Regions from separate parts of the Pseudoalteromonas sp. G5_S1_14_S5 genome, predicted to be linked through region 2. Evidence: riboswitches for the same ligand, from Rfam matches in the RefSeq annotation. Region 2 holds a riboswitch; each other region holds the start of a gene.

Region 1 (4,747 bases), on a different contig from region 2:
AAGCTCCATGGGAACCAGAAGAAGAAATCATCTGGGTAAGTAAAACCGAAATGAAAACGGACATGGAAGCCCTACAGAAACTAGGGGAAGAACTTGTTACCCTAAAGCCATCAGTATTAGAGAAATTCCCTCTGTCTGAAGATTTGGCACTCGCGATTAAAGACGCACAACGCTTTAAGAACGAAGCAAAACGTCGCCAGCTTCAATACATTGGTAAGATCATGCGTAACATCGACCCAGAGCCGATTCAAGCGGCTTTGGACAAGGTACGTAACAAGCACTCACAAGCAACCGCAGAGCTGCACAAGCTTGAGCAACTGCGTGACCGTATCGTTGAAGAGGGTGATGCTGCTATTTCAGAAGTCATGGAGATGTACCCTGAAGCAGACCGTCAACGTCTTCGTCAACTCGCTCGCCAAGCTAACAAAGAGAAGAAAGCAAACAAGCCAGCAAAGGCTTTCCGTGAAATCTTCCAAATTCTGAAAGAGCTAAAACAAGAAGACTAATCCGTCATCGCTTTATCAGCTACCAAAAAAAGGCCTAGCACACGCGAGGTCTTTTTTGATTCTATTGGTAATTGAGTGCTACTCGCCAGCTCTTACAAATGAGCTCAACTCTGGCTGCGGGTAGTCAACCGTTAGCATTTCTATCGAATCCTCGACTAGTATCTTACCCAACGCAACGAACAAAAACTTGTTCGCAATACTGCGCGCATCACCTAAATGGTGCGTCACCATCAAAACAGTAATATTGCGTTCTGCTGCTAACCGCTTCACTAAGCACAGCATCTCTTCTCGTAGTAACGGATCCAGCGCAGAGAAAGGTTCATCAAGTAACCAAATATCGTGAGGTTGAACGAAACAACGTGCTAATGCGACACGCTGACGCTGACCACCAGATAACTGTTCAGGCAACCTATCCAAATACTCAGCGACGCCAACTTGGGCAGCCGCTTGCTCCACCGCTTGCTTTTGGGTTGCAGTAAGCTTTAAGCCTGGGTGTAATCCTAAGCCAATGTTTTCACGCACCGTGAGGTGAGCAAACAGATTATGCTCTTGAAACAGCATTGCCAATGGGCGCTGATGCGCTTCTTTACCAATCAGCGATTGCCCGGCGACAGAGATCTCTCCAGATGTCGGCTCAATAAAGCCCGCTACTAAAGCAAGCAGGGTTGATTTACCCGCGCCGCTTGGTCCCATTAGAGCAACAATATCGCCCTGCTCTGCTTGGAAATCAAAACTAAACAACTCTTGGTGATAGTGGTAATCCACATCTTTCATCACTAACATCATAGGTCCCTTAACTCTTTAGCTTTGAGCTTCGAGTAAACAAAAATTCAATCAGGCTAAAGCTGCCTACACTCAACAACAATAGACTCACTGACACCACTGCCGCAGCTTCCATTTGATAGCTACCTAACAATTGGAATAGATACAAAGGCAAGGTTCTAAAATCTTGACTACCAAACAAGGCAATCGCGCTCAGATCGCCCATCGCCAGCATAAAGCTGATAGAGAAAGCCTGCGCCATCGGTTTACGCAATGCACGCCACTCCACTAACCTAAAGCGAGTAAAGCCGGTCATACCCAAACTGGCACACACATATTGATATTGCTGAGACAGATGCAACATAGGTTGGGCAAGTGTCTTAATCACATAAGGCAGTGCCATTAGGCTATTTACGGCAATCACAATAAAGAAAGCCAAGCTGAACACATCGGTAAATGAACGTAACAATAAGAAGATACCTGTACTGATCACTAACCCCGGCGTCACCAAGATAATAGTGCCGATCAGCTCGATTTTATCGGCCCTGATCGTCTTGTTTTGCAAGCGCCATGCTCGACTGGTGAGCAATATCGCGATACCTATGCCGACTGCAATAACACTCGCCAATAAAGCGACTTTTACCGAAGTCATCAACGCCGCCCAAAACGGCTCACTGACCAGTACTGTCAAAGTTTGAGCGTTAATACCACTGACAAGTACCATCAACAGTGGCGGTAATACGAGTATTGAGACCATGATGATCCAAAAGCTATCCCAAACTTTTGACCACCAGCTGTCCTTAACCAAATACTTCTCTTCCGACAGCTGACTCGCGGTCACTGAGATAGGCTTAGATAAGCGCTGAATACTCACAGCTAACACTCCGCATAACAGCATTTGCCATATCGCCAGCAAAGCCCCCGCTTGCAGATCAAAGTCGAATTTAATCGCCTGATAAATAGCGAGCTCGATAGTGGTTGATTTAGGGCCACCGCCTAGCGCCATCACAGTTGCAAAGCTGGTAAAGCACAGCATGAAGACTAAGCCACATACATGGGGTAACTGTTGTCTTAAGCGAGGCCATTCAACCCATTTGAATTTATTCCAATGACTCATGCCTAAATGCGCACACAACTTGTGCTGCTCAGCAGGCACGGTATCTAACGCTTGCAGAAGTAAGCGACAGGCATAAGGCAGATTAAAGAAGACGTGAGCCAACAAAATACCATTCAGGCCATAAATCGAGAATGGCATTTCTAAGTCGAAATTTGCTAAGAATTTAGCTAACCAACCACTGTTACCATAGATCGCCAACAAGCCAAATACACCGACTAACACAGGCAGAACAAGAGTCGACGCGAACAATCTTAATAATAGTGCTCGTCCAAAAAACTGCCTGCGACACAGAGCGTGTGCAATAGGTATAGCAAAGCCAACACTCAGCACAGTTGAGAGTGTCGCTTGATAAAAACTGAACTTCGTTACATGCCAATAGTAGGGATCGGACCATACTTGGCTGATATCAAGAGAAGGGGCATTGCTAAGCAATGCCCCTACTGCTGAAACCACGAAGGCGGTAATGAGCATCGCGACCCAAATACCGACCTTAGGCGCTTTCTTTATCATAAATTGATTATTACCGTAAAAAATCCATTCCAAACCTAAAGAATGGCTTTAAATACAGGTCGTTCATTCTTCTAAAGGTAAATTAAAAAGTAAGCGCACTCTGCCATTCACGAATCCAAGGCTTACGCTTTTTGGCGATCTCTTCAGAGCTAAAGCTAAGCGCTTGCTGAGGCACCGTCAGTTGTTCGAAACCTTTCGGTAGCTCAACATCTGTCACTGGGTACATCCAGTTGCCTGTTGGCATCGCCAATTGGAATTCATCACTTAGGATAAACGCCATAAACTCATCAGCAAGCTTTTCATTCTTACTACCTTTAACCTTTGCAGCGACTTCCACTTGAGTGTAATGCCCCTCTTCAAAGTTCGCAGCAGCGTACTTAGAATCGTTCTCCGCAATGATGTGGTAGGCCGGAGAAGTGGTGTAAGACAATACTAAATCAGATTCACCCTCTAGGAACATAGAGTAAGCTTCAGACCAGCCTTTAGTTACCGTCACCGTTTTCTGAGCTAGCTTCTTCCACGCCGCTGTCGCTTCATCACCGTATACCGATTTCATCCAAAGCATCATGCCTTGGCCAGGTGTTGATGTACGTGGATCTTGGTAGATAACCTTCAGATCATCACGTTGCTCAACCAACTCTCTCAGACTTTTCGGTGGGTTTGCTAGCTTCTCTGTGTTATAGACAAAAGCGAAGTAGCCAAAGTCGTATGGGACAAATGTATTATCGTCCCAGCCATTTGGCAGTGTTACTGATGATGTATCAACATTGTGCTCAGCCAGTAAACCCGTCGCTTTCGCCTCAGCCATCAGATTGTTGTCTAAGCCCAGAACGATGTCAGCTTTGCTGTTGCCACCTTCGAGACGTAAACGGTTAAGAATAGAGACGCCATCTTCGAGCGCGACAAAATTCACGTCACAGCCACACTTCTCTTCAAATGCTTTCTCTACGGCAGGACGAGGCCCCCAATCCGCAGCAAAAGAGTCATAGGTGTATACGGTTAACGTATTGTCTGCAGCAAAGGCAGAAAAAGAGATAGCTGTAGTAACAGCAAGGGTAGTTAATGTGAATTTCACTGGACGCTCTCCATGGTCTGAGCGGCACAGGTTTGAGGGAGGATAACGATAGAGGCTGTTCCTAACTCAATTCCTACGCCAGCATTATCTGGTTCAGGTTTACGGGTCCCAAGCACCTGCTTGATCTCAGCCGCATTCACTATTTGAATGGTTTGCTCCCCGATGAGTGTCCGGAATTGTAATTCGATTTTTAACAATAAGCTATCAAGTTTGGATCAATTACGTTGATCGTAGCCCCAACGTGGCACTAAACCTTGATCGATACCAAGATGGTCGAGAATGCGCGCCACCATGAAATCGACCAGATCTTCTATTGACTTAGGTTGGTGATAAAAACCTGGAGCGGCTGGCATGATGGTCACGCCCATCGTCGATAGCTTGTGCATGTTCTCTAGATGTAGCGTTGAGAATGGCGTTTCACGAACCACCAATAATAACTGGCCTCGCTCTTTCATCACTACATCTGCTGCACGCTCAATCAGGTTGTCCGATAATCCATGGGCAATCGATGCCAAACTGCCCGCAGAACATGGGCACACCACCATCTGCTTCGGCGCTGCAGACCCTGATGCAACTGGAGAGAACCAGTCATCTTTGCCACACACCACCAACTTTTCAGGATCGCAGCCCAAGTGCTTAACCAAGGCTTGCTTTGCCGCATCCGGCCCGGCAGGTAACTTGAGCTCATGCTCTGTTGCCAACACCACTCGCGCTGCCGACGAAATCAGCAGGTAGACCTGATAGTCTGCTGCCAACAAGCATTCGAGCAAACGCAGT
Region 2 (4,747 bases):
CACAGATCAGCGAGCTATTCCAAACGTTGACTGAAAACCCTCTTGCAGCAATGGCGACGATCAGCCAACTTGGTTTACCACAAGACAAGCTTCAAATGCTTATGGGTCAGGTAATGCAAAATCCTGCGCTAATCAAAGAAGCCGTTGAAGAACTTGGCCTAGATTTTTCTAAGGTTGAAGCCGCTAAAGAGCAACTTCAAAAATAATTGAGTATGGAGGGGCAATTTAGTTAATGGGCGATCGCCATTTAGGTGAACAACTCTTAGCCATGCCAATAAGACTTGAGTTAAAAAGCCGTTTGAGTAGCAATACTTAAACGGCTTTTTTGACTTTTGAGCTCTGTACTCATGTGAACTAAGCTCAATAGAAAGTAACGGCTGCGCTTACTTGAGTTATGTTAATCAACACTAGAAAACATTGAGAAAAGAGGGCTTATGAATTCTTACAAGCTTGAAATCTACCAACGACCGCTAGACGCAATAAAGAGTGGCGCGAAGTGTGTTGAGATAAGAACAAATAACAGTTATGAGGCAATTCAATATGACCAGCTTAATAAAGGAGACCATATTGTTTTTCAAGTGATATCAGGTCCACCGTTTGTTGGTTTAGACGTGATTCACCCAAATGCGCTGACTGTCGAAGTACTGGGCGTAAGAAACTATCCTGACCCAAGAGCGTTATTGATGGCGGAGGGGCTAGGAGTGTTATCTAATTTGAGTGATTCAATTGATGAGGGCGTTGAGCTTCTATACAGCTTTCACGAATACAAAGAGATGATTCCAATTCATGGCTTATTTGCTATTGAAATTCGTGTAATCGAATAATCTCCTTATACGCTGTTGATTGGCTCAAGGTGTGACTATTGGAAGTTGATAATGTAACGTAGTCTATATTACTTCCACTCATCTAGTTAACGTCAGCGTTGCTCATGAAATCTAGCCTAAGCATTCGATCTTACACCAAGCAATTTAATACTCATGCCCATGATGGTTACCATCAACTGGTACTGCCTATTCAAGGGAGTATTAGTATTGAAATGGTTGGATATGTTGGAAAGGTCGCTGTTGGTGAATGCGTGGTAATTCCAGTCACTACAGATCATGCGTTTAAGGCGGATGAAGCGGCACGCTTTATTGTTGCGGATATGGTCGAGTTACCGCAGCACTTGTTAGAGCATCAGCTTTCGGTTTTCACGATAACACCACCTTTAATGTGCTTCTTACTGTTCGTTGAAAAGCAGTTGGAATACCAAGTGGACAGTGGCATTGAATCATCCATCTTGGATGTGTTTTCACTGCTATTGGAGCAACAAGAAGTCAGCAAGAGTATCGACCCTCGTATTCGTGCGGTCCAAAGACTCATTGCGGATAATTACGCCGAGCCTCTCTCTATTTCTCAGCTTGCAGAAACGGCTTGCTTGAGCCCCACTCAATTTAAGAAGCGCTTTAAAGAGTGTATTGGAATCAGTGCGCTTAAGTACATCACTCGCTATCGTATGGAGAAAGCACAAGCCTTGCTAAGCCATACCGATTTACCCGTTCAATTGGTCGCAGAAAATGTGGGATATAGCGACTTGTCTGCATTCAGTCGACGCTTCTCTAAGCACTTTGGCATGTCTCCAAGGGCGTTTTTAGGCTCGATGACAGAGAGTCTTTCAAAACAATAATAGCGTCCTTTTGGCAAACTAAAATTGACGTATGTTTACTATTATCTATTTCAAGAAATGAAAATAGACTAGGCAATAGCCATGAATCTCGCCATCAATCGCGTTAACGAATTTCAAACGGGCACTTTAGCCATCGTGTTTGCTTCTGTTTTGTGGGGTACGACAGGTACAGCTGCAAGCTATGCGCCTGATCTTAGCCCACCAGCGATTGGCGCATTTTCAATGGGTGTTGGTGGCCTAATGCAGGCGGCTTTGGCGTATCGAAAGATCTTATCTTCACTTGATAAGCTTTTGCACAACAAAAAGCTGTTAGCAGCGAGTGCATTGGCTTTGGCAATCTATCCTCTGGCTTTTTACTCTTCGATGAAGTTATCGGGTGTCGCGATGGGAACTGTGGTGTCGATAGCCACTGCTCCGTTCTTTTCTGCACTTTTAGAGTGTCTTATTAGCAAAAATAATAATATTAATAAACGTTGGCTAACGAGCTTTGCTATTGGCGTGGTTGGCATTGGGTTATTGGTATTTTCAGAATCATCATCGGTGAGTGATTCTGGTGATGACCTGAAGCTTTTGGGCATTGGGTTGGGGTTAGTTGCTGGATTGTGTTACGCCATTTATTCGTGGGCGACAAAAGCTCTAATAGACGAAGGCATTAAGTCACAAGCGGCGATGGGCAGCATATTTGGTTTAGGTGCAATGTTGTTATTACCAACGTTATACTTCACTGGTGACAACCTATTCGCTTCAAGAACTAATATATTCGTGGTGAGTTACTTGGTACTACTTCCTCAATGTTTGGGTTATGTCGCGTTCAGTTTCGGGTTAAGACATGTCACGGCAAGTAGTGCGAATTTGATTACTTTGCTTGAGCCAGTTGTTGCCGCCGTATTGGCTGTCTGGATTGTGGGGGAGCGCATACCTTTTGTCGGTTGGATAGGTATATTGTTGATTGTCCTATGTTTATTTATTCAATCACAACCAAATAATCAGCGAAACTAAGTGCTTGTTAACAAAGATAAATTGAATTTTATTCATGCTTGTATCTTATAAATGAATAAAATGAGTATCTCAGTTACGAGAGTGCTGTTACTATCGTTATCAATAGTCGGGGGGCATCTACCTTAATTGGTATTTGCTGAGATCGTTATTCGAGACCCGTTGAACCTGATTCAGTTAACACTGGCGTAGGGAACTATGATGACTTTGTCTATGTGGTCTAACAATGATCTCTCATTGGTTTTATTTCCACCCTCTCTTTGCGGCCAAAGTTCGGTTCTCTTACGTCTTTTAGATAGTAGGAGCGACCATGACGCAGCATTCCAACACTCAAGCGCCACTTAAAAAGACTCAAACACCACACAACCAATCTTCTGTGGTCAATACTCCGATTGTTTTAACTATCGCTGGTTCTGATTGTGGCGGCGGCGCAGGTATTCAAGCGGATATTAAAGCCATGTCTGCAACAGGTAGCTTCGCTTGTTCGGTGATTACTGCGATTACTTCTCAGAATACCCAAGGCGTGTCAGCCATTCTCCCAATTCCACTAGAACATGTCGCCAGCCAGTTAGATGCGGTGCTCACCGATCTGAATATCGTGGCGGTAAAAGTCGGTATGCTTGCGGACTCGCAAATCATCAAAGTCGTTGCTGACAAAATCAAACAATACCAACCAAAACACTTAGTAATTGACCCTGTAATGGTCGCGACAAGCGGCGACCTTCTTCTAGAAAACTCAGCTATCACTACGCTAAAACAAGAGCTGATTCCGCTCGCAGACATCATCACCCCTAACTTACCAGAAGGCGCTGCACTGACAGGGAAGGCCGTTCCTGAAAGCGAAGCTGAAATGCAGGACATGATTGAAGATCTGCGCGCTTTAGGTGCTAAAGCCGTTCTGCTAAAAGGTGGTCATCTAGAGAAAGATGAAAACAGCAATGACTTAATGATTCTACCAACCACATCTGCTGTGATTAGCGCGAAGCGTTTTCCTACCAAAAACACTCATGGCACGGGCTGCACGCTCTCTTCTGCTATTGCTTCTTTCTTGGCTCAAGGTAACACGCTCCCAGAGGCTGTCGACCTCGGTAAACAATACATTTCACGCGCGATTGCCCATGCTGACGAGTTGAACGTCGGTCAAGGTCATGGCCCGGTAAATCACTTTTTTGCTGGGCACGGTAATGTCCGTTAATACGGTTGGCGTTCAACTTAGCAATGCGACGTTGCGTTACCGAGATAGCGAGCACGCGACCCTGTCGGGTTGTCACTTAACTTAAGCGCAGGTAAGTGGACAGTGCTGCTTGGGCGAAGTGGTTGTGGGACAAACGACGGTATTGCGTTATTTGGCAGGTTTGTTGGGCGACAAGGTGGAGTGGCAGGGTACATTGGCAACGTCTGATGAACGGCCTTTAACTGATCGTATCGCTTACATGGCACAGCAAGATTTGTTACTGCCATGGCTATCGGTTATCGACAATGTACGCCTGAGCCATCGCTTCCTAAACACTACTAACGAGCATCAAAACGCAGAGCAAAAGCCACTGGTTGTGAATATTACTAACTACGTGGTGATGAATAACACAGCCAATGCTCTGCTAGCGATTGGTGCTTCACCTATCATGGCGCATTCGCAGAAAGAATTGGCTGAGATGATGTCATTCTCTGCCGCTTTGGTGATCAACATTGGCACGCTCGACAGTATCTGGATGCCAAGAATGTGTTTCGCGGTTGAACAAGCTAACGCGAACAACAAGGTTGTGGTGCTTGACCCAGTCGGTTGTGGTGCAAGCTCGTTACGTACCGAGACGTCTCGCCAAATCGCACATTTAGCGGATAAGTTAATTATTCGTGGTAACGCGTCTGAGATTATTGCATTAGCAGGTGAGCAAGCGCAGAGTAAAAGTGTGGATGCGCTAGATAGCAGTGATGCTGCATTAGGTGCTGCACAGTACTTAGTAGCTGAATACGGTGCAAGTGTAGTGATTTCAGGTGAGGTGAGTTACGTTGTCACTAAAGACTGCGTAGTAACGTTAAACAATGGGCATCAAATGATGCCGTATGTCACAGGCATGGGTTGTACCT
Region 3 (4,747 bases), on a different contig from region 2:
CTGGTATCACCCACACATGAACAGTGTTAAACAACTTGGTATGGGCTTAGTCGGTCTAATTGTTGTTGAAGAGAGCACACCAGTTCAGTTCGATGAAGAGCATACTTTGATGCTTAAACACTGGCACCTTGATAAACAAGGACAGTGGAAGGACTTAATGATCCCACGTCTTAGCGCTCGTATGGGGACTCCTGGGGAGTGGAGCAGTGTTAATGGAGTACATGAGCCTACTTATCAACTAAAGCAACATGCAACGACTAGGCTTCGTATAGCAAATGTCGATAACACAATCACTTATCCTATCGCTGTTGAAGGTGTAGAAGCATGGGTTATTGCCATAGATGGTAACCCGATAAAAACACCTTATAGGTTGACTGAACATAAAATCGGCCCAGGTATGCGTGTCGACATCGGTCTGATTGCTCCAAAGGCTGGTAAGCGAGTGAATATACTGCAAATGAAGGGACGTTTTCCTTTTTCTTTATGTGAGTTTGAGGTTGTAGATTCCACGCTCATCGAAGGCCAAACACTTCCGCTATTACCTCTTAATCCTGTGCCTAAGTTAGATCTCGCTAACGCAGAAGAGATCGATTTTGTGTTTGAGTGGGAAGGGGCGGTGTCGCCGGTTTCCAAAGGTGGGAAAGCCATGCCTAAGTTTTGGCTGACCAATAAAAGAGCCTGGGAGGGGATGAGTAAAAACAATATCCCAGAACCACTCGCTACATTAGAGCTCGGTAAAACTTATATATTCGATCTTAAGAATGTTACCCAATACCATCACCCGATCCATATACATGGTCACACGTTCACGGTACTTGATTTAGATGGCAAAAAAATTGAGGAGCCTTTTCACACGGATACCGTATTACTTGGAAAGAACGGTCGAGCGAAAGCGGCATTTGTAGCGGACAACCCCGGACGTTGGATGTATCACTGTCATGTGATTGAACATATGAAAACAGGGCTAATGGGCTATATCGAAGTTAAGTGACACCTGTAACGTTTAATATTTGCGCATACGTTCTTAGTTTCCATCCTCGCTTTTATCGGCGGTAAAGCTAGAATATAGGAACTGTTATTTGGGAGGATTCATGGGTCAGTTATCTATTTTAGGCTTTATTGCCATTGGTGGTGCATTTGGTGCTTGTTCACGTTATCTGATTTCAGAACTGTGTGTACTACTGCTTGGGCGTGGTTTTCCTTATGGTACGCTAACTGTTAACGTGATTGGTTCTTTCATTATGGGTCTACTGATCGCTGCATTTGAAAATGAGATGGTTGCAACTGAGCCATGGAGACAGATCATTGGCTTGGGCTTTCTTGGTGCTTTAACTACATTCTCAACTTTTTCGATGGATAACGTTCTTTTAATGCAGCAAGGCGCATTTTTCAAAATGGGACTAAACGTACTACTCAATGTGGTGTTAAGTATCTCTGCGGCATGGATCGGCTTCCAACTTTTGATAAAGTCATAAAATCTTCTTACGATTTGTTAACAACTCGGCTTGGTTTATCCAAGCCGTTTTTATATACTCGATAGTACTTGTCGGAGTGCCATATGGCTGAGACCGTTAACTCGGGATCCGTTGAACCTGATCAGGCTAATACCTGCGAAGGGAACAAGAGTAGATATCTAACTAGAATCCCTCTAGAGATCTATCACCAGATCACAACTGTATTTCTTACCGTGATCCCTCTTGTAGCATCAATCCGTCAAGCATTTTTATCCCAATAAATAATGGCTAAAAGCCAAGGAAAAATGCTATGTCGAGTCGTAAACAAGCAAGACTGGAAGCGAAGAATTTCATCGATTCTTTATCAGTACAACCTTATCCAAATTCAAAGAAAGCTTACATCCAAGGCTCTCGAGAGGACATTCAAGCCCCAGTTCGAGAGATATCACTCGCTGATAGCCTTGTTGGCGGTACCCAAAAAGAGCCTGTATTTGAACGTAATGCACCTATTCACGTCTATGACACCTCCGGTGTTTATACTGACCCAACGCACGAGGTAGACCTTTATAACGGCCTTCCAAAGCTAAGAGAGCGGTGGATCGAAGAGCGTGGTGATACTGAGATATTAGATGATGTTAGCTCTGTTTATACCAAAGAGCGTCTAGAGGACGAAACCTTAGACGAGCTTCGTTACGGAAACCTACCTAGAATTCGTCGTGCGACTGGCGAGCAATGCGTGACTCAGTTGCACTATGCTCGTAAGGGTATTATTACCCCTGAGATGGAATACATTGCGATTCGCGAGAATATGGGACGTCAGAAGTTCGCAGATGAGCAACTGAACCACCAACACCCTGGCCATAACTTTGGCGCAAACCTACCAAAAGAAATTACCCCTGAGTTCGTGCGGAAAGAGGTTGCTGAAGGTCGAGCTATTATCCCTTCAAACATCAACCACCCAGAATCAGAGCCGATGATTATTGGCCGTAATTTCCTCGTGAAAGTAAACGCTAATATCGGTAACTCTTCGGTAAGCTCTTCGATTGAAGAGGAAGTTGAGAAGCTAGTTTGGTCAACTCGCTGGGGCGGCGATACGGTGATGGACTTGTCGACTGGTCGAAATATTCATGAAACACGAGAGTGGATTCTACGTAATAGTCCAGTGCCAATTGGTACGGTTCCTATGTATCAGGCACTTGAGAAAGTGAATGGCGTAGCCGAAGACCTTAACTGGGAAGTGATGCGTGATACCTTAATTGAGCAAGCAGAGCAGGGCGTTGACTACTTTACGATTCATGCTGGCTTGCTTCTTCGCTATGTCCCTATGACGGCTAAGCGTGTTACCGGCATTGTCTCTCGTGGTGGCTCTATCATTGCGAAATGGTGTCTTGCTCATCACCAAGAAAGCTTTCTATATACCCATTTCCGTGAGATTTGTGAGATCTGTGCGAAGTACGATGTAGCACTTTCATTAGGTGATGGCCTGCGCCCGGGATCTATTGCAGATGCCAATGACGAGGCTCAGTTTGCTGAACTTCGTACCTTAGGTGAATTGACGAAAGTGGCGTGGGAATATGACGTACAGGTGATAATCGAAGGCCCTGGACACGTTCCGATGCACATGATTAAAGAGAACATGGATGAGCAATTAGAACATTGTCACGAAGCGCCTTTCTATACATTAGGCCCGCTGACTACAGACATTGCCCCTGGTTACGACCATATCACCTCTGGTATTGGTGCAGCGATGATCGGTTGGTACGGCTGTGCGATGCTTTGTTACGTGACTCCTAAAGAGCATTTAGGTTTGCCAAACAAAGAGGACGTGAAGACTGGTTTGATTACTTACAAGCTGGCGGCACACGCTGCTGACTTGGCAAAAGGGCATCCAGGCGCACAAATCCGTGACAATGCGCTTTCTAAAGCGCGCTTTGAATTCCGCTGGGAAGACCAATTTAACCTAGCATTAGATCCAGATACAGCCCGCTCTTTCCATGATGAAACCTTGCCACAAGAATCAGGTAAGGTTGCGCATTTCTGTTCTATGTGTGGACCTAAATTCTGTTCGATGAAGATTTCTCAGGAAGTGAGAGAGTACGCGAATGACACAGAACAAGTAGCAGCGGATCAGGCTATCGAGATTAAGATGCTAGATAACCCGTTGGAGGGGATGCGCCAAAAATCACAAGAGTTCCGTGATACTGGATCTGAACTTTACCATCCTGCCGTTGGTGTAAAAGAAGCGCAATTAGAGGAGTAATGACAGTGAAAATTCTGATCCCACCTCAATATATTGAGTTAACGGGAGAGGTTCAACACTGTCTATTGGTTGCTAAGCGACAAGGTTTAGCAACCGATGCAGTTGAGTTGGGTGTCAGCCCAACTCAATGCTTCTCAATCGTTGATTCTCAGCATTCACTTGCTATGGGCTTTGCTTCCGATGTCGTTTCAACTGAAGCGGGTCAGCTAAGCTCGCTTGATCACATCGTAAGTTATGACGAGTCGTTATCGCTGACAGATGTTCGAGATGCTTTAGCGCAATACCCTAATACGATATATGTCGGTGTAGCCGATAAGGCTACGGTATTAGATATTTGGTCACACTTAAACGCCAATCGAGCTATCAAAAGTATTACCACTGACCAAGAAGCTATAGATAGCCGCCATCACTTTGCGTGGTTACTAACATTATTGGCTCTAGATTTCCCATTAGAGGATACATTGGTTCTAGCACGCGCTGCGTCTAATGTTTCACGTGGAACATGGCCAAGCCATTATCAAGAGTTCCCAACTCCGGTGTTAGAAGACAAGCGTTTAGGAATTAGCGTTGGTTGGACTCATCAAGGAACGTCACTTTCATTCCCTGACTTGACTAAGAAAAGCCTAGGATTATACCCAGTTGTCGATGATGTCGAGTGGATCGAAAGGCTACTTAAGCTTGGAATCAATACTGTGCAACTGCGAATTAAGAATCCTCAGCAAGCGGATTTGGAACATCAAGTCGCACGTTCTGTCGCACTCGGCAGACAATACCAGGCTCAAGTTTTTATCAATGACTATTGGCAACTTGCACTCAAGCATGGCGCTTTTGGTGTGCACTTGGGACAAGAGGATATTGAAGAGTCGAACCTTTCACTATTGAGTAAAGCGGGCATCAAGATAGGTCTATCGACGCATGGCTACTATGAGTTGTTACGGATCGTGCAAATAAACCCAAGTTACATCGCGTTAGGACATATCTTCCCAACCACCACGAAACAGATGCCATCCAAGCCTCAAGGTTTGGTACGTTT

The links. A riboswitch is a leader RNA that binds a small molecule or an ion and turns the genes downstream of it on or off. The one in region 2 is predicted to bind thiamine pyrophosphate.
Region 1: another riboswitch for thiamine pyrophosphate. It lies ahead of thiB (thiamine ABC transporter substrate binding subunit); the one in region 2 lies ahead of thiD (bifunctional hydroxymethylpyrimidine kinase/phosphomethylpyrimidine kinase).
Region 3: another riboswitch for thiamine pyrophosphate. It lies ahead of thiC (phosphomethylpyrimidine synthase ThiC); the one in region 2 lies ahead of thiD (bifunctional hydroxymethylpyrimidine kinase/phosphomethylpyrimidine kinase).

Annotation. Positions count from the first base shown of each region.
Region 1 covers NZ_JBQKUM010000007.1:58,324-63,070, forward strand. The annotation lists gene yjgA (ribosome biogenesis factor YjgA) at 1-506, shown strand, start outside; gene thiQ (thiamine ABC transporter ATP-binding protein) at 585-1,292, opposite strand; gene thiP (thiamine/thiamine pyrophosphate ABC transporter permease ThiP) at 1,300-2,895, opposite strand; gene thiB (thiamine ABC transporter substrate binding subunit) at 2,978-3,970, opposite strand; TPP riboswitch at 4,024-4,142, opposite strand; gene ACTRWI_RS03770 (flavin prenyltransferase UbiX) at 4,186-4,747, opposite strand, start outside.
Region 2 covers NZ_JBQKUM010000124.1:2,106-6,852, forward strand. The annotation lists gene ACTRWI_RS21550 (DUF2999 family protein) at 1-206, shown strand, start outside; gene ACTRWI_RS21555 (ASCH domain-containing protein) at 435-824, shown strand; gene ACTRWI_RS21560 (helix-turn-helix domain-containing protein) at 929-1,666, shown strand; gene ACTRWI_RS21565 (DMT family transporter) at 1,748-2,665, shown strand; TPP riboswitch at 2,763-2,874, shown strand; gene thiD (bifunctional hydroxymethylpyrimidine kinase/phosphomethylpyrimidine kinase) at 2,973-3,857, shown strand; partial or broken gene thiM (hydroxyethylthiazole kinase) at 3,982-4,747, shown strand, end outside.
Region 3 covers NZ_JBQKUM010000055.1:615-5,361, forward strand. The annotation lists gene ACTRWI_RS15905 (multicopper oxidase family protein) at 1-991, shown strand, start outside; gene crcB (fluoride efflux transporter CrcB) at 1,092-1,475, shown strand; TPP riboswitch at 1,538-1,636, shown strand; gene thiC (phosphomethylpyrimidine synthase ThiC) at 1,765-3,714, shown strand; gene ACTRWI_RS15920 (thiamine phosphate synthase) at 3,714-4,747, shown strand, end outside.